Regions from separate parts of the Lacimonas salitolerans genome, predicted to be linked through region 1. Evidence: riboswitches for the same ligand, from Rfam matches in the RefSeq annotation. Region 1 holds a riboswitch; the other holds the start of a gene.
The links. A riboswitch is a leader RNA that binds a small molecule or an ion and turns the genes downstream of it on or off. The one in region 1 is predicted to bind thiamine pyrophosphate.

Region 1 (7,970 bases):
GGGCGCGGTTCTGTTCATCCTGTTCGGCTTTGGCTTTTTCCTGATTGCCACCCTTGTCTGCGCCGACCTGCTGCACAACCGCCGCCCCGTCACGCTGCTGGGCCATCCCACGCTGGCCATTTTGCAGGGGGTGCGGGTTATGGTGGCTGTGCTGCTGCTGGGCATCGTGCTGTGGCTGCTGCCGCCGTGGGACATGTCCGACCTGCGCCCTGGTCTGGCGTTCGTCCCATGGGCGATGCTGCTGCCCATGGCGCTGGTGGCCGTGGCGGTTCAGGTCACCGCAGAAGAAGTGTTCTTTCGCGGCTACCTTCTGCAACAGCTGGCTGCGCGGTTTTCGCATCCGGCGGCGTGGATGGTCGCGCCTTCGGTGCTGTTTGGGCTGCTGCACAATGACCCGTCGCTGGGGAGCAATGCGATCTGGCTGATGCTGTCGGCCACGCTGTTCGGCATCGCCGCCGCCGACCTGACCGCGCGCAGCGGCACGCTGGCGCCGGCCATCGTTTTGCATTTCGTCAACAACGCCAGCGCCTTCCTGCTGGTATCGGCGCAAGAGGATCTGGGCGCGCTGGCGCTGTATCTGATCGAGGTCGATCTGGCCGACCCCGCCCAGATGCGCGCGCTGATCGCCATCGACGCGGGCGTTTTGCTGTGCAGTTGGCTGGCCGCAAGGATTGCCCTGCGGCGCTAGTCAGCCCGCCCGCATCGCGTGGAAATGATCGACCGGCCCGTGACCGCCGCCAACCTGCAACCCGTCCGCCGCCGCAATCGCCGCCTGGACATAGGCCTTGGCCACCCGCGCCGCCGCCATCGGATCGCCGGTGATCGAAAGCTGCGTGGCCAGTGCCGAGGAGAGCGTGCAGCCGGTGCCATGGGTGTTGGCCGTGGCGATGCGCGGGCTGTCCAGCCATCCGGCCCCGTCGGCGGTCATCAACAGATCGGGGCTGTCATCCCCCGGCAGATGCCCGCCTTTCAGCATCACGGCCCCCGGCCCCAGCGCCAGCAGCGCCTGCGCCTGATCCAGCATCTGGGCGCGGGTTTCAGCCTCGGGCAGATCCAGCAGGTCGGCGGCCTCGGGCAGGTTGGGGGTGATCACCGCCGCCATCGGCAGCAGCACATCGCGCAGCACCGCCACTGCATCCGCCGCCAGCAGACGGTCGCCACCCTTGGCTACCATCACCGGGTCCAGCACGACGGGCACGTCGCGCCCGCGCAGAGCATCGGCCACCGCGCGCGCAATCTCGGCGCTGCCCAGCATCCCGATCTTGACCGCATCGACGCGGATATCATCAAACACTGCGCCGATCTGTTCCGCGACGAAGGCGGGCGGGATCAGTTGCGCGCCGCGCACACCGCGCGTGTTCTGCACCGTCAGCGCGGTGATCGCGGCCATGGCATAACCGCCATTGGCGCTGATCGCCTTGATGTCGGCCTGAATGCCCGCGCCGCCCGACGGGTCCGACCCGGCGATAGACAAGATGTTGGGGATCATGCGTGCCTCCATGCGTTGACCAGATCGCGGGTTGCGGCCTGCGGATCATCGGCCCCGGAGATGGCCGACACCACCGCCACGCCTGCACAGCCTGCGGCCCTGATCGCCGGGATATCCGCCAGCCCGACGCCGCCGATGGCCACCGCAGGAATTGGGCTGTGTGCCACCACCTGCGCCAGACCGTCCAGCCCCAGCGGGGTGGCATGGTCGGGTTTCGTGGCCGTCGCACGCACCGGGCCGACCCCGATCAGGCTGATCGCGCCCTTGGGCATCGCGGCAAGCTGCGCCTGTGTTTCGATCGACAGCCCCAGATGCCGGTCCGGCCCAAGTGCGGCGCGCGCCTGCGCCGGATCGCCATCCCCCTGCCCCATGTGCAGCCCGTCGGCCCCGCTGGCCAAGGCCACCTCCAGCCGGTCATTCACGATCAACGGCACGCCCGCCGCGCGGCACAGCGGCAGCAATCGACGCGCCTGCGCCACCATCTCGGCCTCGGTCGCGGTCTTGTCGCGCAACTGGATCAGACCCGCGCCACCGGCCAGCGCCGCGCACACCAGCGCATCGTCGCAGCCATCGGGAGTTACAAAGTAGATGCCGATGCTCATGCCTGCATCACCTGTGCACCTGCGCTGACATCCTCGGGCGTCAGGGCATGCAGCGCATCCAGAAAGGCCACCTGAAAGCTGCCCGGCCCCTGCGCCTGCACGCCCGCGCGCTCGCCCGCCAAACCGTAATAGGCCAGCGCGCCAACCGTGGCACGCAGCGTGTCCTGCCCCACGGCAAAGGCCGCCACGATGCCGGTCAGCGAGCAGCCCATCACGGTGATGCGCGGCATCATCGGGTGGCCGTTGCCCACACGAAACGCCCGCGCGCCATCAGTCACGAAATCCTGCGCCCCGGTCACCGCGACCACACCGCCCGTCAGCCGCGCCAGATCGCGCGCGGCCCCTTCTGCGGCGTCCACGCTGTCGGCGGCATCGGCCCCCTTGCCCGCTGCCGCCGTGCCCGCCAGCGCCAGGATTTCCGACGCATTGCCCCGGATCACGGAGGGTTTCAGCGCCAGCAGCCGCGCGCCCGCATCGCGCCGCATCGCCGTGGCGCCCACTGCCACCGGGTCCAGCACCCAAGGGCTGCCACGATCGTGGGCGACCTGCGCCGCCGCCTCCATCCCGCGCAGCCAGTCGGGGCTGAGCGTGCCGATATTCAACGTCAGCGCCTGCGCGATGCCCGCGAACTCGCCCGCCTCACCGGCGTCATGCACCATCGCGGGTGACGCGCCCGCGGCCAGCATCACGTTGGCCATCACGTTCATCGCCACAAAATTGGTGATGTTCTGCACCAAGGGCGCGTTGGCCCGCATCGTTCTCAGGTGGGTGCCCCAGTCGGTCATTGTCGTCCTTTCGTCGCGAAGGGCCGACCGCGCCCCGGATCAGGGGGCAACCGCGACTTCCTCCGCCAGCATGATCTGGTTCAGGTTCAAAGGGTGCTTCTCAGCCCCGCCTGCGCGGAACGCCCCTGTCGTACCGTTGTCATAACCCGATTCCCGCGCCCGCCGCCAGCCCTTGCACCTGCGTTCCGGTGGCGATAGCGTCGCAGACACCTCGGGGTGCCCTTGTGGCTGAGATGCAGATGCGAACCCGTTGAACCTGATCCGGTTAAGACCGGCGGAGGGAAGGTTTTGGATCATCCTCCAATTCACTCGCCCCCCCGCCCGTCGCAGCAGATGGAGGATGCGATGCGTCACCTGTTCCTTGCCACGGGCCTGTTGGCCGCCACCCAGGCGGTGGCCCAGGACTCGCCCGTTCTGACGATCTATACCTACGACAGTTTCGTGTCCGACTGGGGCCCGGGACCGCAGATCAAGGAGGCGTTCGAAGAGACCTGCGCCTGCACGCTGCAATTCGTGGGCGCTGGCGACGGGGCCGCCCTGCTGGCGCGGCTGCGTCTGGAAGGCGCGCGCACGCAGGCCGATATCGTGCTGGGGCTGGACACCAACCTGACCGCCGCCGCGCGCGACACCGGGCTGTTCGCCCCGCATGGCGTGCAGGCGGATTTCGACCTGCCCGTGGCGTGGCAGGATGACATGTTCCTGCCTTTCGACTGGGGCTATTTCGCCTTTGTCGCGGGCGCGGAGGTGGAGGCCCCGACCGATTTCCGCGCCCTTGGCGAAAGCGGCACCAGCATCGTCATCCAGGACCCGCGCAGTTCGACCCCCGGTCTGGGCCTGCTGATGTGGGTCAAGGCCGCCTATGGCGATCAGGCGGGCGAGATCTGGGAAGGGATGGCCGACAATATCGTCACCGTGACCCCCGGCTGGTCCGAGGCTTACGGCCTGTTTCTGGAGGGCGAGGCCGACATGGTGCTGTCCTACACCACTTCGCCTGCCTATCACCTGATTGCCGAGGATGACGCCAGCAAACGCGCCATCCCCTTCAGCGAAGGCCATTACATGCAGGTCGAGGTCGCGGCGAAGCTGGCGGGCACGGATCACCCCGATCTGGCCGATCAGTTTTTGCAATTCATGCTGACCGATGCGTTCCAGTCGGTGATCCCGACAACCAACTGGATGTATCCGGCGGTGACACCCGAGGGCGGCCTGCCCGACGGGTTCGACACCCTGATCACCCCCGGAAAGGCGCTGCTGCTGGACCCGGAACAGGCCCGCGCCCTGCGCGATGACGCGATTGCCGAATGGCAGGCCGCGCTGACACGGTGATCCCTGCGCGGCCCGCTTTGCCGCTCTGGCCCGGCTGGCTGGCCGGGCTGATGCTGTGCGCGTTGTTGCTGGCCCCGCTGGCGGCGGTGCTGGCGCGCGCGGGCGGGGCAGGCTGGCCGGGGGCCGCCGATCTGGCCGCGCTGCGGTTCACCGTGGTGCAGGCGGTGCTGTCCGCGCTGATCTCGGTCGCGCTGGCGGTGCCGGTAGGGCGTGCGCTGGCCCGGCGGCGGTTCCCGGGGCGCGGGGCGCTGATCACCCTTCTGGGCGCTCCCTTCATCCTGCCGGTGATCGTGGCGGTTCTGGGCCTGTTGGCGGTGTTCGGGCGCGGCGGCGTGGCGAATGACCTTCTGGCGTGGCTGGGCCTGCCACAGATACAGATCTATGGCCTGCATGGCGTGGTGCTGGCGCATGTGTTCTTCAACCTGCCGCTGGCCACCCGGATGATCCTGCAAGGTTGGCAGGCCATCCCGGCCGAGCGGTTCCGGCTGGCCGCCAGCCTTGGCATGCCGCCCGCCACCGTGCTGCGGGTGCTGGAACGGCCCATGCTGCGCAGCGTCCTGCCCGGCGCCGCGCTGATCGTCTTTGCGCTGTGCCTGTCCAGCTTCGCGGTCGCGCTGACACTGGGTGGCGGTCCGCGCGCCACCACGCTGGAACTGGCGATCTATCAGGCGTTCCGCTTTGATTTCGACCTTGGCCGCGCGGCGGTGCTGGCGGCGCTGCAACTGGCGCTGGTGATGGGGGCGGCAATGCTGGCCTTGCGCGCGGGCGACGTGACGGGCTTTGGCGGCGGGCTGGACCGTCCCCAGCGCCGGTGGGAGGCCGAGACACCCCTGCTGCGCACGCAGGACGCCGGGTTGATCGCACTGGCCGCGGCGTTCCTGCTGACCCCGCTGGCCGCGATCGTGTGGCGCGGGGCGGTGGGCGTGCTGACCCTGCCCGCGCAGGTCTGGCAGGCGGCGGCGGTGTCGCTGGGCGTGGCGCTGGTCGCAACCGCGCTGTGCATCATGATGGCGATGGCGCTGGCCCTGCTGGCCCTGCGTCACCGCTGGATCGAAGGATTCGGCCTGCTGGGGCTGGCGATCTCGCCGCTGGTGATCGGCACGGGGCTGTTTCTGATGGTCCATCCCTTTGCCGATCCGGCCCGGCTGGCCCTGCCCGTCACCGCGCTGGTCAATGCGGCCATGGCGCTGCCCTTTGCCCTGCGGGTGATCCTACCCCGACTGCGCGAGGTCGAGGCGACCCATGGCCGGCTGGCCACATCGCTGGGGATGCGTGGGGCGGCGCGGTTGCGCTGGCTGATCTGGCCCCGTCTGCGGCCCGTTCTGGGCTTTGCCGCCGGGCTGGCGGCGGCGCTGGCCATGGGCGATCTGGGGGTGATCGCGCTTTTTGCCGATCCCGACACGGCCACTCTCCCGCTGCAGATCTTGCGGTTGATGGGGGCCTACCGGATGGATCATGCCGCGGGTGCGGGGCTGGTGCTGCTGATCCTCAGCCTCGGGCTGTTCTGGCTGTTCGACCGCGGAGGGCGCGACCATGCTGCGACTTGAAGGCGTGCATATCCGGCAGGGTGACTTTGACCTGCGTGCGGATTTCACTGTGCCCGCAGGCGCCCGCGTCGCCATCATCGGCCCCAGCGGTGGCGGCAAATCCACGCTGCTTGGCGCGCTGGCCGGGTTCCTGCCCCTGACATCGGGACGCATCCTTTGGGCCGATACCGACATCACGGACGCACCGCCCGCCGCGCGCCCGATCGCCATGCTGTTTCAGGACAACAACCTGTTTCCGCACCTGACCGTTGCGCAGAATGTCGGGTTGGGCATCCGCCCCGCTCTGCGCCTGACAGCCGATCACCGCGCGACGGTGGACACTGCCCTGTCCCGCGTCGGCCTGCCCGGCATGGGCGCACGCCTGCCTGCGCAGCTGTCGGGTGGGCAGCAGGGGCGCGCCGCGCTGGCGCGGGTTCTGGTGCAGCGCAAGCCCCTGATCGCACTGGATGAACCCTTTGCCGCGCTGGGGCCTGCCCTGAAGTCCGAGATGCTGGATCTGGTGGCGGATCTGTTGGACGAGACCGGCGCCACCCTTCTGATGGTCAGCCACGCGCCCGGGGATGCCCGCCGCCTGTGCCCCCGGACCATCCTTGTCGATGAAGGCCGGGCGGCCCCACCCGCAGACACAACCGCCCTGCTGGACAACCCGCCACCGGGGCTGCGCGCCTATCTGGGCGTCTGAACGAAAAAACCCCGCGTCATGCGCGGGGTTTTTCCATGTCTTGGACCCGATGGATCAGGCGTTCTTCTTGCCCTTGACCGGCGCCCAGATGCGCTTGTTGGTCAGGTACAGCAGGACCGACAGCACCGTCAGGAACAGCACGGCCACAAAGCCCGACTGCTTGCGCGCCATCATCTTCGGCTCGGCTGTCCACATCAGGAACGCCGACACATCCTTGGACATCTCGCGCAGCGAGTTGTCCGCGCCATCGTCGAAATCGACCCAGCCATCGTCCATCGGCGGTGCCATGGCGATCCACCGGCCAGGGTAGGCAGTGTTCTCATAGTAGAGCGTGCCTGCCTCTTCCTTTTCCTCGCCGGTATAGCCCAGCAGCAGCGATGCGATGTATTCCGGGCCGCCGATGCCGTTGACAAGCTGGTTGATCCCCAGACCGTAGGGCCCGTGGAAACCCGCCCGCGCCTTGGCCATCACGCTGAGGTCAGGGGCGGTTTCCAGGTTCGATCCCGGAAAGTGATCGGTCGGCACGGCAGGACGAAAATCGTCGAGTTCTTCGTCAAAGACCTCGAACTGGCCCGCATAGGCGCGCACCTGATCTTCCGAGAATCCCGGTCCGCCCTCGTCACCCAAGGTGCGCAGCGGGACATACTCCAACCCGTGGCAGGCGGCGCAGACCTCGGTATAGACCTTGAGCCCGCGTTGCAGTTGGGCCTGATCGAACCGGCCAAACGGACCTTTGAAGGAGAAATCGAAAGTCTCCACAATTCCGTCTTCGCCGGCCGCTGTGGCCGCCCCGGCCGAAAGAGCCAGGGCTACCGCTGCGGAAATCGCGAGTTGCTTCAGCATTTCCATTGGTCCTTTCTTATTCCGCCGGGGTCTCGGCAGGCCCGTAATGGGCTTTGAAGTCATCCTCGATCGTGGCCGGTGCAGGCAGCGGCTTTTCGATCACACCCAGCAGCGGCAGGATGATCAGGAAATACGCGAACCAATAGGCCGAAGCGATCAGAGAGAACGTGGCATAGGGTTCTTCCGCAGGCATTGCACCCAGCCACATCAGGACCATGAAATCGACCACGAGGATCCAGAACCACCACTTGAACATCGGGCGATACCGGCCCGAACGCACGCGGCTGGTGTCCAGCCATGGGGCGAGGGCCATCACCGCGATGGCACCGAACATCGCCAGCACGCCAAAGAACTTGGCGTCGATGATGCCACCGGTGATCCAGCTTGCGAACATCACGATCCAGACATCCGAGGTAAAGGCGCGCAGGATCGCGTAGAACGGCAGGAAGTACCATTCGGGCACGATGTGCGAGGGCGTCACCAGCGGGTTGGCCTCGATGTAGTTATCGGGGTGGCCCAGGTAGTTCGGCATGAAGCCGACGATGGCAAAGAACACGGCCAGGATGATCGCCAGGGCGAACAGGTCCTTGATCACGAAGTAGGGCCAGAAGGGCAGCGTGTCACGCTCGGCCTCTTCCTTCGACCCGCGGCGCACCTCGACCCCGGTGGGGTTGTTGTTGCCGGTGGTGTGGAAGG
Region 2 (7,970 bases), on a different contig from region 1:
CTGTTGGCGATCGCCGTCACGATGGCGTCATGCTCTTCGATCGTGTCATGCCCGCGCCCCTCTGCTGCGATCGAGGTTGTCGCCATCAGCGCCATCGATCGGTGCACCAGGTCCAGTTGCTGCACCAGATAGCGGTTGTGACTGGCCAGATGGATCTGCTTGTGAAAGCGGCGGTTGGCGCGGCTCAAGGCCGAGGGTTTGTTGATCAGCGCACGGTCATCCTCGACCAGGTCGCGCAGCACGCGGATCTCCTCCTCGGTGGCGTGGCGGGCGGCAAGACGCGCGGCCAAACCTTCAAGCTCGGCGCGCACCACGTAAAGCTCGGACAGTTGGTTGTGATCCAGCGACGCGACGATCAGCGACCGGCCATCCCGCGTCAGCAGCGATTGGGTTTCCAACCGTTGCAGCGCCTCGCGGATCGGCGTGCGCGACACGCCGAACCTGTCGGCCAGCTCGCTTTCGACCAGCCGGTCACCGGGCCGGTAGACACCACTGTCTATCGCCTCAAGTATCAGACTATAGGCATCTTTCTGAACAGGCTTCGGGTCGGACATGCGGCGCTCCTTGGGTCAACCGCGCAAGATTAGCCCTGACTGGCCCGCGCAATCAAGCCACCGATCTTGTGCGCGGCGCGCCGCCGCAGTATCACCGCAACATGCCACGCGATGATTTCACCCATGTGCAGTCCTGGGTCTTTGATCTGGACAACACGCTGTACCCGCCGCAGGCGCGCCTGTTCGACCAGATCGAGGTGCGGATGACGCAATATGTGATGGACACGCTGGGCGTGGACCATGCCCATGCCAACCATCTGCGCGACCACTACTGGCGGACCCATGGCACCACGCTGGCCGGGCTGATGCGCGAACATGACATCGATCCGCACCCCTATCTGATTGCGGTGCATGACATCGACATGACCCATATCGACCCCGATCCCGACCTGGCCGCGCGGATCACCCGCCTGCCGGGGCGGCGGATCGTCTACACCAACGGCAGCGCGCCCTATGCCGAACGGGTGCTGGACCGGCGCGGGCTTTCGGGGCTGTTCGATGCGATCTATGGCGTTGAAAATGCAGGATTTCTGCCCAAACCCGAGCGCAAGGCATTCGAGACGATCTTTGCACAGGATGGCCTGACACCCGCGACCTCCGCGATGTTCGAGGATGATCCCCGCAACCTCGCCGCCCCGCATGACATGGGCATGCGCACCGTTCACGTGGCCCCCGATCCGCATCGGGCCGATCACATCCACCACCATACCGACGATCTGGCGGGATTTCTGGCGCGCCTGCTGTAGCGCCCGCACCGGACCGACTGCGGCAATCCGCTCCTTTCATTCGGCATCGCGGCTGTTAACAGGTGCAGGATTTGAATTGAAGGACGCCCAGAATGACCTCTTCCCAGACCACCGACCACACCACCAATACCACGAACGACCAGCAGGCAGACGAGAATGCGCTGGCGCGCAAGATCCTTCTAGGCGTTGTCGTGGCGCTGATTGCATGGGGGCTGGCCATCGCACAATGGGGCGTGCCGGGCCTGTATATTCCGGCGCTGGCGATGGTCCCGGTGATCTATATCGTCCTGCTTGTGATCAGCCGGGCGTGACAGACCCGGGCGGGACAGGATGCCGCTTGGAAACCTGCCACCGGTCGGCATAAGTTACAGTCGACAGGAGGCAACAGGCCATGACCCACTCAAATGTCGACATTCTTGTATCCGGCGGCGGTGTCGCCGGACTGACCGCCGCAGCCGTGTTCGGCACCGCGGGCTTTTCGGTGATCTGCGTCGATCCCACCCCCCCGGTGACCGAACGTGACGCCGACGGCAGCGATCTGCGCACCACCGCGTTCCTGCAACCCGCACAGGCCCTGCTGGAGCGTGCGGGGCTGTGGGATCGGCTGGCACCACATGCCGCCGATCTGCAGGTCATGCGCATCGTTGATGCGGGCGGGCCGCAACCGGCGGCGCGGCTGTCCAAGGATTTCAACGCCTCGGACATCTCGGACAAGCCGTTTGGCTGGAACCTGCCCAACTGGTTGCTGCGGCGCGAGATGGTGGCACGGCTGGATGAGCTGCCGAATGTCGAGTTTCGCGCCGGGACCGGCACAAAATCTGTGTTCACACGCGAAGGCGAGGCACGTGTCGGCCTGTCGGATGCCACCCAGGTGCGCTGCCGTCTGGTGATCGCCGCCGATGGCCGCGACAGCCCGGTGCGGCAAGCCGTCGGCGTGGACGTGCAGACGATCCGCTATGGGCAAAAGGCGCTGGCCTTTGCTGTCACGCACCCGGTTCCGCATGACAACATCTCGACCGAGATCCATCGCTCGGGCGGGCCATTCACGCTGGTGCCGCTGCCCGACTGGCAGGGCATGCCCAGTTCCGCCATCGTCTGGATGGAGGAAGGGCCCGAGGCGCTGCGCCTGTCTCGTCTGCCCCAGGAGGACTTCGAGGCGGCGATGAACGAACGGTCATGCCTGCTGTACGGTCCACTGACGCTGGCCTCGCGGCGCACGGTCTGGCCGATCATCAGCCAGATCGCCGACCGGATGTACGCCGAGCGCGTCGCACTGGTGGCCGAGGCCGCACATGTGGTGCCGCCGATCGGGGCGCAGGGGCTGAACATGAGCCTTGGCGACATGCGCGTGCTGCTGGAACTGGCCGAGGCTGCGCCCGACCGTCTGGGCGATGCGCAGATGCTGCAGACCTACCACCGGCGGCGGCATTGGGAAGTGCAGGCCCGGCTGCGCGGTATCGACATGCTCAACCGCGCGTCGATGGTTTCAGCCCAGCCGCTGCGCGATCTGCGGATGACAGGGCTGAACGCGATCTACTCGCTGGCACCGGTGCGCCGCACGATGATGCAACTGGGGCTTGGTGCGCGCGGGTGAACCGAGGGATTGCGCGCATTTCATGCGCGCCGGGTAAAGGGGGCGCTGCCCCCTCTTGGCCCCTTGGGCCAATTCACCCCCGGGATATTTTTAGAGAGAGGAAACGATCAGAGAACCTTATCCGTGACCTTCTTGAGCCGGTCCAGAGCGGCAGGCACGTCGTAGAGCTTGTCCAGGCCGAACAGCCCAAGTCGGAAGGTCATGAAGCCCTCGGGCTCGTCGCATTGCAGCGGCACGCCCGCGGCGATCTGCATGCCTTGCGCGGCGAATTTCTTGCCGTTCTGAATGTCGGGATCGGTGGTGTAACTGACCACAACGCCCGGTGCGCCAAACCCTTGTTCTGCCACGGATTTCACGCCCTTTTCAGCCAGCAGTGCGCGCACGCCGTCGCCAAGCGCCCATTGGGCGTCGCGCAGTTTGTCGAAACCATAGTCGCGGGTTTCCAGCATCGTGTCGCGAAAGGCGCGCAGGGCGTCTGTGGGCATGGTGGCGTGATAGGCATGGCCGCCATTCTCATAGGTTTCCATGATCGCGCGCCATTTTCTGAGGTCCACGGCGAAGCTGTCAGAATCGGTTTTTTCCAACCTTTCCAGTGCCTTGCCGGACATCATTACCAAGCCACATGAAGGCGAGGCCGACCACCCCTTTTGCGGAGCCGAGATCAGCACGTCGACGCCCGTGGCCTTCATGTCGACCCAGGCGCAGCCGGAGGCGATGCAATCAAGCACCATCAGCGCGCCCACGTCATGGGCGGCTTGCGACAGACACGATATATAGTCGTCAGGCAGGATCAGACCGGCCGAAGTCTCTACATGTGGGGCGAAAACCACGTCGGGCTGGGCGTCGTGGATGGCGGCGACAACCTCGTCTATCGGTGCGGGGGCAAAGGGCGCCTGCGGGCCGTTTCCGATCTGCCGCGCCTTGTAGACGGTTGTTTTTTCAGTAAATTTTCCCGCATCGAAAATCTGGTTCCAGCGAAAGCTGAACCAGCCGTTGCGCACCACCAGCGCGTGGGCGTCGCGGCCGAACTGGCGGGCCACCGCCTCCATCGCGTAGGTGCCGCCGCCGGGCACCAGCGCCACGCCATCGGCGTTGTACACCTCTTTCAGCATGTCTGAGATGTCGCGCATAACCTGTTGAAAAGACGCCGACATATGGTTCAGAGAGCGGTCGGTAAAGACCACGGAATATTCCAGCAGCCCATCGGGATCGACGGTGTTCAGCAATGCGGTCATGGCGGCGCCTTTCGTTTCAGTCACCCTTTGCTAGCGCCGCGCGGGGCCAAAAGCAAAGCCTTCCTTGACCGCCAGACCCCGCCGTGTGATCCGCATGCACGAACCATGCATATCCCATGCGCATCGCGCGCCCCTGTCAGATCGGGCCGGGGCGGCGCTCTTCGGACAAAAGCACGTTCGCCTCGACGTTCCCGACCCCCGGCAGGGTCATGATGCGGCGGCGCAGCACGCGTTCGAAATCGGCGATGTCGCGGGCCACCACGCGCAGGCGGTAGTCATACATGCCCAGCACGTGTTCGACGGTCTGCACCTCGGGGATGGCGGTGACGGCGCGTTCGAAATCCTCGAGGCTGACGCGCCCTTTGGTGGCCAGCCTGACCCCCAGGAACACCGTCACGCCGAACCCCAGCGCGGCATGGTCCAGATCGACGCGGGGGGCGCGGAACACACCGGCATCCCGCAGCCGTTTCATCCGCCGCCACGTGGCGGGCTGCGACAGGCCAAGTGCGCGCCCAAGCGCCCCCGCCGATTGCCCGGCATCGTCGATCAGCGCGCGGATCATGCGGCGGTCGGTGTCATCCAGATCGGTCACAGCGGCAGCGCCTCGTCCGATTTCAGCAGGGCGACATGCATCAGCGCCTCGATATCGGCGATATGCGGCAGGGTCAGGATGCGCTGGCGATAGACCTGCTGATAATGCGGGATGTCGCGGGCAATGACCGACAGACGGGCATCGACCACGCCAAGGAATGTCTGGATCTCGATCACCTCGGGCACCTGGCGCGCGGCGGCCAGAAACTCGTCAAAGGCGCGCGCCTGCGTCTTGTCGAGGGTCAGGCGCAGGCTGACCTCGACCTCATACCCCAGCGCGCGCCAGTTCACCCGCCCGCGCAACCCGCGCAGCACGCCCGCGCCGCGCATCCGGTCCAGCCGCCGGGTCAGCGTGCTGGGCGTGACCCCGGCCCGTTCGGCCAGATCGGCGGCGGGCAGGTCGGGCGCGGCCTGATACTGGCGCAGGATGCGTCGGTCGGCATCGTCGAGCATGAATTTTCCGTATTCTGCATGATCGGTGAATTGATACTCCTCCAAATGCCGAAATTCTGCGCAGAACGCAAACATATTTGCGGCATTGTGGCTAATCTGCCCGGCAATCAAACCGCAAAGAAGGACAGACCCATGCGCGTTTACTATGACCGTGATTGTGACATCAACCTGATCAAGGACAAGAAGGTGGCGATTCTGGGCTATGGCTCTCAGGGGCACGCCCATGCGCTGAACCTGCGCGACAGCGGCGCCAAGAACCTTGTCGTCGCCCTGCGCGAAGGCAGCCCGTCGGCCAAGAAGGCCGAAGCCGAAGGCCTGAAGGTCATGGGCATCGCCGAGGCTGCCGCCTGGTGCGACCTGATCATGTTCACCATGCCCGACGAATTGCAGGCCGAGACCTACCGCAAATACGTGCATGACAACCTGCGCGAAGGCAGCGCCATCGCGTTCGCCCACGGTCTGAACGTGCATTTCGGCCTGATCGAACCCAAGCCCGGCGTCGATGTCATCATGATGGCCCCCAAGGGACCCGGCCACACCGTGCGCGGCGAATACACCAAGGGCGGCGGCGTGCCCTGCCTTGTGGCGGTGGAGAACGACGCCACCGGCAAGGCGCTGGAAATCGGCCTGTCCTATTGCGCCGGCATCGGCGGTGGGCGCTCGGGCATCATCGAGACCAACTTCCGCCAGGAATGCGAAACCGACCTGTTCGGCGAGCAGGCGGTTCTGTGCGGCGGTCTGGTGGAGCTGATCCGCATGGGCTTCGAGACGCTGGTCGAGGCCGGGTACGAGCCGGAAATGGCCTATTTCGAATGTCTGCACGAGGTCAAGCTGATCGTCGACCTGATCTATGAAGGCGGCATCGCCAACATGAACTACTCGATCAGCAACACCGCCGAGTATGGCGAATATGTCTCTGGCCCGCGCATCCTGCCCTATGACGAGACGAAGGCGCGGATGAAGGCGGTTCTGACCGACATCCAGACCGGCAAGTTCGTGCGCGACTTCATGCAGGAGAATGCCGTGGGTCAGCCCTCGTTCAAGGCGACCCGCCGTCTGAACGACGAACACCAGATCGAACAGGTCGGTGCAAAGCTGCGCGCGATGATGCCGTGGATTTCCGCGGGCAAGATGGTGGACCGCGAAAAGAACTGATCCCGACGGGATCGGCGACTCGGGGCGGGCCTGCGGGTCCGCCCTTTTTCGTGGCGCGGTGCTTGACGCCGCCCCCGCCCCGGCCCATCGTGGCGGCTGCAACAGGGGCGTCCGCGGATACGCGGGCTGAGACGAACCCTTGGAACCTGAACCGGATCATGCCGGCGTAGGAAGTTGCGATGCGCCCTTTGCCGATGTGCGGGGCCTCGTTTCCTCGCGCGGCGGGGGGCGTTGTTTTCCTTCCGTCATCGCGTCGCGGCCCCTGAGTGCAGGGCGTCCCTGTTGCCCGAACCTTTGAATATACAGGGAAAGACCATGAAACAGATTGCAGATCAGACCGTTCTTGTCACCGGCGCGGGGCGTGGCCTTGGGGCGGCCATCGCGCGCGCCTTTGCCCGGCAGGGCGCGCGGGTGGCGGTGAACTATCGCCACAGTCAGGACGCGGCAGAGGCGCTGTGCGCCGAGATCGGCCCGCGCGCGCAGGCGTTTCAGGCGGATGTGACCGACCGCGCGGCCGTGGCGGCGATGGTGGCACAGATCACCGAGGCCATGGGTGCGCCCGATGTGCTGGTGCATAACGCGTTGGCCGATTTCCAGTTCAACGGCGATGCGCGCAAGGGGCTGGAGACGCTGGACTGGGCCGATATGGCCGCACAGGCGCAGGTGTCGGTAGGGGGCGCGCTGAACCTGATCGCCGCCGCGCGCCCGCATTTTGCGGCATCCGGGTTTGGCCGGGTGATCACCATCGGCACCAATCTGGTGCAGAACCCGGTTGTGCCCTATCACGATTACACTGCCGCCAAGGCCGCGCTGATGGCGCTGACCCGCACCGCGTCGCGCGACCTGGGTCCGCTGGGGGTGACGGTGAACATGGTGGCGGGCGGGCTGCTGCGCACCACCGATGCCAGTGCCGCGACGCCCGAGGCGGTGTTCGACCTGATCGCGGGGCAGACGCCGCTGGGCCATGTGACCACGCCTGCGGAGATGGCCGATGCGGTGCTGTTCTTCGCCTCGCCCTGGGCGCGGGCGGTCACCGGGCAGACGCTGATCGTGGATGGCGGGCTGGTCTGCGGCTGACGGGGGCACCTGGCGCGGCCATTGTTCCGGTGAGGGCCTGAGCAGGCCGCGCCACATCCACCGAAGTGCCCCGCTGAGTGGTGGCGGGGGTCGTCCTTCATCTTGCCCGTAAACTCCGGGGGAGTCGCCTTCAGGCGACGGGGGCAGCGCCCCCCTGCACCGCCTGCCACAAGGCCAGCGCCGAGACGGTGGCGCGCACGTCATGCACGCGGCACATCTGCACCCCCTGCGCCACGCCCGCCAGCGCCACGGCGACCGAGCCGGGCATGCGGTCTGCCGGTTCGGGCGCGCAGCCAATCGTGGCGATGAATCGCTTGCGCGAGGCGCCCAGCAGGATCGCGCAGCCCAGCCCGTGAAACAGGCTGATCCGGTTGAGCAGCGCCAGGTTGTGATCGGCGGTCTTGCCAAAGCCGATGCCGGGGTCGACCACGATGCGCCCGCGCGGGATACCCAGCGCCATCAGGGCCTGCACGCGGTCCTGCAGGAAATCGAAAACGTCCAGCACCACGTCGTCATAGCTTGGATTCTTCTGCATCGTGGCGGGATCGCCCTGTGCGTGCATCAC

Region 2: linked by a shared signal. The riboswitch ahead of ACFTOW_RS05745 (3-oxoacyl-ACP reductase) and the one ahead of thiB (thiamine ABC transporter substrate binding subunit) in region 1 are both predicted to bind thiamine pyrophosphate.

The regions. Positions count from the first base shown of each region.
Region 1 is NZ_JBHUDD010000143.1:466-8,435, forward strand. Features, by position in the region: gene ACFTOW_RS15385 (CPBP family intramembrane glutamic endopeptidase) at 1-688, shown strand, start outside; gene thiD (bifunctional hydroxymethylpyrimidine kinase/phosphomethylpyrimidine kinase) at 689-1,489, opposite strand; gene thiE (thiamine phosphate synthase) at 1,486-2,091, opposite strand; gene thiM (hydroxyethylthiazole kinase) at 2,088-2,876, opposite strand; TPP riboswitch at 2,917-3,013, opposite strand; TPP riboswitch at 3,079-3,176, shown strand; gene thiB (thiamine ABC transporter substrate binding subunit) at 3,222-4,202, shown strand; gene ACFTOW_RS15410 (ABC transporter permease family protein) at 4,178-5,749, shown strand; gene ACFTOW_RS15415 (thiamine ABC transporter ATP-binding protein) at 5,736-6,431, shown strand; gene ACFTOW_RS15420 (cytochrome c1) at 6,486-7,274, opposite strand; gene petB (cytochrome b) at 7,291-7,970, opposite strand, start outside.
Region 2 is NZ_JBHUDD010000041.1:65,000-72,969, reverse strand. Features, by position in the region: gene ACFTOW_RS05785 (GntR family transcriptional regulator) at 1-554, opposite strand, end outside; gene ACFTOW_RS05780 (pyrimidine 5'-nucleotidase) at 656-1,300, shown strand; gene ACFTOW_RS05775 (hypothetical protein) at 1,393-1,611, shown strand; gene ACFTOW_RS05770 (UbiH/UbiF family hydroxylase) at 1,692-2,894, shown strand; gene ACFTOW_RS05765 (aminotransferase class V-fold PLP-dependent enzyme) at 3,002-4,129, opposite strand; gene ACFTOW_RS05760 (Lrp/AsnC family transcriptional regulator) at 4,266-4,721, opposite strand; gene ACFTOW_RS05755 (Lrp/AsnC family transcriptional regulator) at 4,718-5,173, opposite strand; gene ilvC (ketol-acid reductoisomerase) at 5,306-6,328, shown strand; TPP riboswitch at 6,422-6,518, shown strand; gene ACFTOW_RS05745 (3-oxoacyl-ACP reductase) at 6,644-7,405, shown strand; gene folP (dihydropteroate synthase) at 7,536-7,970, opposite strand, start outside.